Regions from separate parts of the Dactylosporangium sp. NPDC005572 genome, predicted to be linked through region 1. Evidence: riboswitches for the same ligand, from Rfam matches in the RefSeq annotation. Region 1 holds a riboswitch; the other holds the start of a gene.

Region 1 (3,970 bases):
GTTCATGCGGTCAGCAGCTCCTTCACGAACCGGGCCGGGTCGTCGGCGCGCATGACGGCGCCCATCACGGCGACGCCGGCCGCGCCCTGGTCGAGGCAGTCGCGCACCCGGGCGGGCGAGTCGACGCCGCCGAGCGCGTACACCGGGACGGACACCGCGAGCGCCATCCGGCCCAGGCCGGCCAGCCCGAGCGGCGGGCCGTAGCCCGGCTTGGAGCGGGTCGGGTAGATCGGCGACAGGGTCGCGTAGTCGACGCCGTCGTCGGCCGCGGCGACCAGCTCGGCCAGGTCGTGGCACTTGCGCAGCCGCGGCCCCTCCTCCAGCAGGAGCGCCCCGCCGGCCCCGCCGATCATGGCGCCGAGCCGGCCGGCGAGCTCCGCGCGCTCCCCCGCCGGCAGGTCGTCCTCGCGGAGCACGAAGATCCGCGCCCCGCCGTCGATCGCCCGGTTGACCACCTCGTCGAGCGGCCGGGTGGCCTGGCGGCGGTCGGTGAAGACGATGAGCCCGGGCGTCACCACGGCAGCCCGCCGGTGGGGCTCGACGCGGTGGCGTGCAGGCGGCGCGGGATGCGCCCGGCCGTGTACGCGAGCCGCCCCGCCTCGACGGCCAGCCGCATCGCCCCGGCCATCCGCGCCGGGTGCTCGGCCCGGGTGACCGCGGAGGCGAGCAGCACCCCGTCGCAGCCCAGCTCCATCGCGAGCGCCGCGTCGGACGCGGTGCCGATGCCCGCGTCGAGGATGACCGGCACACGGACCTTGTCGCGGATGAGCGCGATGTTGTGCGGGTTGCGGATGCCCATGCCCGAGCCGATCGGCGCGCCGAGCGGCATGACCGCGGCGCACCCGACGTCGGCGAGGCGCTGGGCGAGGATCGGGTCGTCGCTCGTATACGGCAGGACCGTGAACCCGTCCTCCACCAGCTGCGCGGCGGCCGCGGCCAGCTCGACGCCGTCCGGCAGGAGGGTGTCCTCGTCGCCGATGACCTCCAGCTTGACCCACGGGGTGCCGAACGCCTCCCGCGCCAGGTGGGCGAGCTTCACCGCCTCGGTCGCGGTGTAGCAGCCGGCGGTGTTCGGCAGGATCCGCACGCCGCAGCGCTCGACGACCTCGAGCAGCGAGGGCGCGGCCGGATCGAGCCGGCGCAGGGCGACCGTGACGAGCGCGGTGCCGCTGGCCCGGACGGCCGCCTCCAGCGCGGCGTGGCTGGTGGCCCCGCCGGTGCCCAGGATGAGCCGCGACGCGAGCGCCTCGCCCGCGATCTCCAGCGTGTCCCCGGCCGGCGAGGCCGGCCGCTCGGCGAGCTCAGCCACCCTGGACCGCCGTGAGGACCTCGACGTGGTCGCCGTCGGACGGGTGGGTGTCGGCCCACCGCGCCCGGGGCACGACGTCGCCGTTGAGGGCGACCGCCACCCCGCGCGGGTCGGGCCCGGCGAGCTGGTGCACGACGTCGGCGACGGTGATGCTGTCGTCGACGGTCGATGCGACGGCGTTGACCACGAGCTGCATACGGCTCACTCCTGCCTCCCTGCGCCGGCATGACCCGGATCAGGTTCGACGGTCGGGGGCTCACAGCCCCCCTCTCAGCCCGGTCACACCGGACTCCCGTGGGGTACGCCTCGACCATAACCCCGCCGCCCGGCTCAGGTAAAGCGGACCGCCCCGAACGGCGCCAGGTCGACATCGGTCGATCCCTTGGTGATCAGGTCGGCAATGACCTGCGCCGTCACCGGGGCGAGCAGCACGCCGTTGCGGTGGTGGCCGGTCGCCACCAGCAGGTCGTCACCCAGGTGACCGAGGATCGGGGCGTTGTCCGGGGTGCCCGGGCGCAGGCCGGCCAGGGTCTCGGTGAGGGCCAGCTCGGCGACGCCGGGCAGCAGGTCGGCGGCCGGTCGCAGCAGGTCGAGCACGCCCCCGGCGGTGACGGTGGTGTCGGCCCCCCGCTCCTCCTCGGTGGCGCCGACGACCAGCTCGCCGTCCGCGCGCGGCACGAGGTACACGTGCCGCCCCAGGGCGACGCCCCGCACGACGTGGCGGAGGAGCGGCTCGGCGGCCCGCAGCCGCAGCAGCTGACCCTTGACCGGGCGGACCGGCAGCCCGGTCAGCGCAGCAGCGCCGACGCCGTTGGCGACGACCGTCACACCGTCCCGCGGCTTGGAACGGATCATGGTCAGGTCGGTGACGTCCAGCGGCTCGACCGGGATCGGCAGCGTCCGCAGCGCGCGCAGGACCAGGCGCGGGTCGACCTGGTGGTCACCCGCCGCGAACGCGCCGCCCCGCACGCGCGGCGAGAGCAGCGGCTCCAGCTCGCGCAGCTGCCGGCCGGTCAGCGGCTCGATCGGCGTGCCCGCCCGCCGGTAGTACCCGACCATCCGCCGCACCTCGGCGAGGTCGTCGTCGGTGAGCGCGACGAGCAGGCTGCCCTCGGTGCGGTAGCCGACCGCCTGGCCGGTGGCCGTCTCCAGGTCGGCGGCCCAGGCCGGCCAGCGGCGCATCGACTCGAGCATGAGGGACTGGAGCGCCTCCTCGCCGAAGTTGGCCTCGGCGGTGGGCGCCAGCATGCCGGCTGCCACCAGCGCGGCGCTGCGGGCGGGGTCCGGGTCGTACAGGGTGACGTCCACGCCCCGCCGGTGCAGTTCCCAGGCGCAGGCCAGGCCGATCATCCCGGCGCCGACAATCCCCGCGGTCATGGGCGCACCAGCGCCGCGAACGCCGCGGCGGCCGCACCGGGGTCGGGCGCGGTGCTGACCGCGCCCACCACGGCGACCGCGTGGGCGCCCACCGCGAACAGCTCGGCGGCCCGCGCCGCGGTCACCCCGCCGATCGCCACCACCGGCACGTCCACGGCCTCCGCCACCGCCCGGATGCCGGCCGGGCCGATCGCGTCCGGCAGCCCCGTCTTCGTGGTCGTGGCAAACGCGGGCCCGACGCCGAGGTAGGTGGCACCGTCGGCGACCGCCCGGCGGGCCTGCGCGGGGTCGCGCGCGGTCGCGCCGAGGATCGCGTCCGGGCCGAGCACCCGGCGGGCGGCGGCGACGGGCAGGTCGTCGGCGCCCACGTGGCCGCCGTCGGCGCCGGCCGCGAGGGCCAGGTGCAGCCGGTCGTTGACCAGGCACACCGCGTCGTGCGCCCGGCACAGCTCCAGGATGCGCACGGTCAGCTCGTACGCCTCGCGGTCGGTGACGGCGTCCTCCGGGCGAACCTGCACGGTGTCGAACCCGGCCCGCAGCGCCGCCGCCGTGACGGCCACGGCGTCGCGACCGGGGCGGGTGTCGGTGATGAGATGCAGTCGTCCAACGGTGCGCACGGCGCTAGCTTTTCAGACATGCAACAGGTGCGACTCGGCCGGACCGGCCTGAAGGTCTCGGAAATCTGTCTCGGCATGATGAGCTACGGCTCCCCGAAGTGGCGCGACTGGGTGCTCGACGAGGAGGCCGCCGACCCGTTCGTGCGGCGCGCGGTCGAGGCCGGCATCACGTTCTTCGACACCGCCGACGTGTACTCGCTCGGCGAGAGCGAGGTCGTCACGGGGCGGCTGCTGGCGAGGTACTTCCCGCGGCGCGACGACTACGTGCTGGCCACCAAGGTGTGGAGCGCGATGAGCGACCGCCCCAACGACTCGGGCCTGTCCCGCAAGCACATCCTGGCCGGCATCGACAACTCGCTGCGCCGGCTGGGCACCGACCACGTCGACCTCTACCAGATCCACCGCTGGGACCCGGACACCCCGATCGAAGAGACGATGGAGGCGCTCCACGACGTGGTCCGCTCGGGCAAGGCCCGCTACATCGGCGCGTCGAGCATGTACGCCTGGCAGTTCGCGAAGGCCCAGCACACGGCCCGCAGCAACGGCTGGACGGAGTTCGTGTCGATGCAGAACCACTACAACCTGGTGTACCGCGAGGAGGAGCGCGAGATGCTCCCGCTCTGCCTCGACCAGGGCGTCGGCGTCATCCCGTGGAGCCCGCTCGCCC
Region 2 (3,970 bases), on a different contig from region 1:
CACGGCCGAGCGCTGACGCCCGTCGCGACCGGCCGCCTCGCCGTCGGGCAGAGGATACGACAATGCCCGTGCGGCTCGGCGGACTCCGACGCGTGCCGAATGGTCAGACGGCTCGAACGTTCTCCGCCTGGGGGCCCTTCTGGCCCTGGGTCACGTCGAACTCGACCTTCTGACCCTCGTTGAGCTCACGGTAGCCACCGCTCGCGATCGCCGAGTAGTGCACGAAGACGTCCGGGCCTCCGTTGTCCTGCTGGATGAAGCCGAAGCCCTTTTCCGAGTTGAACCATTTCACGGTACCGCTTGCCACGCGTTCCTCCTGGACAGTGTTACGCCTGATCGAGACGCGTATACCCGGCTGGTGACGACAGAAACCTGCGGGCTCCTGCCGGGTGACGTGCCGGTCAACAATGGGCGGAAGACCGGAAGCCGCCCCGTAGATCCGTCATGCTTGATCGATGATGAGTCGGGTCGGGCAGGCGTTGGCCGAGCTACGCCATGAGGTGACGACACCGGGCACCGGCCTGGACCGGCTCCGCCTCGTCGAGGTGCCGTCAGTACCCGAGGTACGGCTGTATCTGGCTGAGGACGCCATCGTGTGGTGGGCCAGGATGGAGGCGCAGGCCGGTGCGAAGCTACCGCCTCCGTTCTGGTCTTCCGCGTGGGCCGGGGGCAAGGCGATCGCCCGATATGTCCTGGACCATCCGGCGGCAGTGGCCGGCCGGCGGGTCCTGGATCTGGCTGCCGGCTCCGGCCTGGTCGCCATCGCGGCAGGAAAGGCCGGCGCGGCCGCGGTAACCGCGAACGACGTCGACCCGTACGCGGTCGCCGCGATCACACTCAATGCGAAAGTCAACGCCGTGCTCGTCACCGAGTGCCTCGCGGACCTGCTCGACGGGGACGGCGGCGACGCCGAGACGGTCCTGGCCGGTGACATCTTCTACACCGGGCCCATGGCTCAGCGCGTGCTGGCCTTCCTGGAACGCGTTGCGGCGCGCGGCGCCCAGGTGCTCGTGGGTGATCCGGGCCGGGAACACCTGCCCCGCGACCGCATGCAGACCGTCGCCACGTACCAGCTGCCGCTCGGGGACGGTTTCGCAGACGCCCAACTGACCCAGATGAGCGTGCTGCGCCTGCGCCGGTAGCACAACGATGCCTCTTTCGCTCACCCTCCATCGGCGCGCCGCCGGCGTAGCTTGGGCGGTAGGCCTACGAGACGTGCGGGAGAGCCCAGCTGGATGACAGTTGAGCTGAGAGGTTGAACGACCGAAAGGCCGAACGGCGATCCCCACTACCTGATCCGGGCAATGCCGGCGAAGGGAAACCGCCTCGTAGGTCTTTTGGCTGCCCGCCAGCCGGCCCGCGGTGCGGACGAGGCAGGGGATCCCGATGACCACCGGCCCCGCAGCGGGGTACGAGTTGCTGCCGCACACCGCCGACGTCATGCTCACGGCGTGGGCGCCGACCGCCGAGGAATGCATCGAGGCGGCGGTCCGGGCACTCGTCGCCTGCTTCGCCGACGTCCGTGCGGTCGGACCGGCCCGCCTGGTCGGCTTCGCCTGCGAGCCGGCACCCGACGACGAGCTCCTGGTGGAGGTGCTGGAGGAGGCCATCTACCTGCTCGACACCGAGGACGTGGTGCCGGTCCAGGTAGCGCTCGCCCGGACCGCGCGGGGCGGCCTGGCCGGTGACTTCGGCGTCATCGCGCGCTCGGACGTCCCGCTGGTGGGCCCGTTGCCGAAGGCGGTCACCCGTCACGGGTTACGGTTCGCACGGCACGGCGGTCTGTGGCGCTGTGCGGCCGTCATCGACGTGTGAACCGCTGCGATCCGCGCCGGCTCAGCCCTTCACAACACCGACCGGCACGAGCCGGGCCACCGGGTCGGCGAGACGGGCCCGCCGGCACGTCTCGACCACCTCGTCCACGTCCTTGTACGCCTCCGGCGCCTCCTCGGCCAGCCCACGGGCGCTCGCGCCGCGGACCAGGACGCCGGCGGCGGCCAGCTCGCGACGGACCGCCTCGACGGGGGCCTGCCGGACGACGGCGTGCCGGCTGAGAGTGCGTCCGGCGCCGTGGCACGCGGAGTGGAACGCCTGCCCACCGGCCACACCGACGAGCACATACGAGGCGGTACCCATGGAGCCCGGCACCAGCACCGGCTGGCCCACCGACCGGATCGCGTCCGACAGTTCAGGGTGGCCGGGTGGGAAGGCCCGTGTGGCGCCCTTCCGGTGTACGCACAGCTCCCGGGCCACCCCGTCCACGGTGTGCGTCTCCAGCTTGGCGAGGTTGTGCGACACGTCGTACAGCAGCCGCAGCTCCCCCAGGCCGGCATCGCGGAAGCAGCGCCGGGCGGCGTGGGTGAGCAGTTGCCGGTTCGCGCGGCCGTAGTTGGCGGCCGCGGCCATCGCGGCCAGGTAGCGCCGGCCCTCCGCAGACGCCACCGGGGCGCAGGCCAGCTGCGGATCGGGCACCCGGATGCCGTACCCGTCCATCGCGGACAGCATGACGCGGACGTGGTCGGAGCAGATCTGATGGCCCAGTCCCCGCGACCCGCAGTGGATCATCAGGCAGAGCAGGCCCGGCCGCAGGCCGACCGCGCCGGCCACCCGCTCGTCGTAGACGTGGTCGACCGCCTGGACCTCCAGGAAGTGGTTGCCCGAGCCGAGGCTGCCCACCTGGCCCCTGCCCCGGGCCAGCGCCCGCGGACCCAGGGCGCCGGGGTCGGCACCGGCAACCGCACCACCGTCCTCGCAGAAGGTCAGATCCGCCGGTACCCCGAACCCTCGCTCGACCGCATACGCCGAGCCACCGAGCAGGATCTCGTCCAGCTCGGTCGGGCGGACGGACGGCAGCACGCCGCCGCGGCCCATGCCCCGCGGCGTCGCCGCCCCGAGCAGATCCATCAGGCGTCCCAGGTGCGGCGCCGCGTCGGCACGGGTCACGGTCGAGGTGAGCAGCCGCACGCCGCATGAGATGTCGAAGCCCACCCCACCCGGGGAGATCACCCCGCCACGGGCCGGGTCGGTGGCCGCGACCCCACCGATCGGGAACCCGTATCCCCAGTGGATGTCCGGCATGGCGTACGACGCCTCGACGATGCCGGGCAGCGTCGCCACGTTCGCCACCTGCTGTAACGCCTGATCCCCCGGCGCGTCCGGCAGCAGGCGCGCGGTGGCGAAGACCACCCCGGGCACCCGCATCGCCCCGACCGGCTCGATGCGCCACCGGCAGACCCCGGCCGGCATGACACTGACCATGACGTTCTCCTCGACACTTCCGGCGGACCGCTTCGTCCGCCGACCGGCAGCGGCGTGCCCACGGCGCTGCCGGTCGTTCCGGTTGTCTCCCTCCATTCTGGTCCGCGTTCCGGTCCGCACCCGCTCGCAGAGCGCCGGCCGGCCAATCTGCGGCAGCTGCGGTGGCCAGTTCGATCAGCGGCGCAATGCCGCCACGCGATCGGCGAAGTCGGTCAGCGCCGTGACGCCGTCCAGGTACCAGGCGAGGGCGCCGAGGACCGCCGGATCGGCGTACGGGTTGACGGAGAAGCGAATCTCCGGAATCCGGCTGGTGGTCGACGAGTACATGGCGCCGAGGGCCAGGAACGCGTCGGCCGGTTGCCACAGCGGATCGAAGGTGGTGCTCCAGGAGCGCACGTCCGGCAGGTCCGTGCCGCTGATGTCGACGATCAGGACGGTCGGCATGATCCGCGCCTGCCGGACCTTCCGATCCTCGCGAAGCACGCCGGTCGCCACGTGCCGAGCCAGGGCCACCATGTGTGGGCTCATGTGCGGGCTGTTGTCCGGCCCGGTGGACGTCGCGAGGTGCGACAGGCGCTTCGGGCGCCGGGAGCTGATCTCGATGCCGAACCTGGGCGGGTCCCCGACGAGCAGGTCCGGGCCCGCTTTGGTGTTGAACCGGAACGGTCGGCCCGCGGCAGCCAGCATCGATGCGACGACGAGCTCCGTCCGC

Evidence for each region. A riboswitch is a leader RNA that binds a small molecule or an ion and turns the genes downstream of it on or off. The one in region 1 is predicted to bind thiamine pyrophosphate.
Region 2: it holds a riboswitch for thiamine pyrophosphate, as region 1 does, so the genes downstream of both, ABZS66_RS21145 (archease) here and thiS (sulfur carrier protein ThiS) in region 1, are expected to answer to the same signal.

Annotation. Positions count from the first base shown of each region.
Region 1 covers NZ_JBEXCY010000274.1:9,477-13,446, forward strand. The annotation lists gene thiD (bifunctional hydroxymethylpyrimidine kinase/phosphomethylpyrimidine kinase) at 1-6, opposite strand, end outside; gene ABZS66_RS55750 (thiamine phosphate synthase) at 3-515, opposite strand; gene ABZS66_RS55755 (thiazole synthase) at 512-1,264, opposite strand; gene thiS (sulfur carrier protein ThiS) at 1,302-1,505, opposite strand; TPP riboswitch at 1,504-1,614, opposite strand; partial or broken gene thiO (glycine oxidase ThiO) at 1,661-2,686, opposite strand; gene thiE (thiamine phosphate synthase) at 2,683-3,303, opposite strand; gene ABZS66_RS55775 (aldo/keto reductase) at 3,322-3,970, shown strand, end outside.
Region 2 covers NZ_JBEXCY010000040.1:49,561-53,530, forward strand. The annotation lists gene ABZS66_RS21130 (DUF1048 domain-containing protein) at 1-16, shown strand, start outside; gene ABZS66_RS21135 (cold-shock protein) at 104-307, opposite strand; gene ABZS66_RS21140 (50S ribosomal protein L11 methyltransferase) at 459-1,142, shown strand; TPP riboswitch at 1,210-1,336, shown strand; gene ABZS66_RS21145 (archease) at 1,387-1,815, shown strand; gene ABZS66_RS21150 (RtcB family protein) at 1,837-3,258, opposite strand; gene ABZS66_RS21155 (hypothetical protein) at 3,433-3,970, opposite strand, start outside.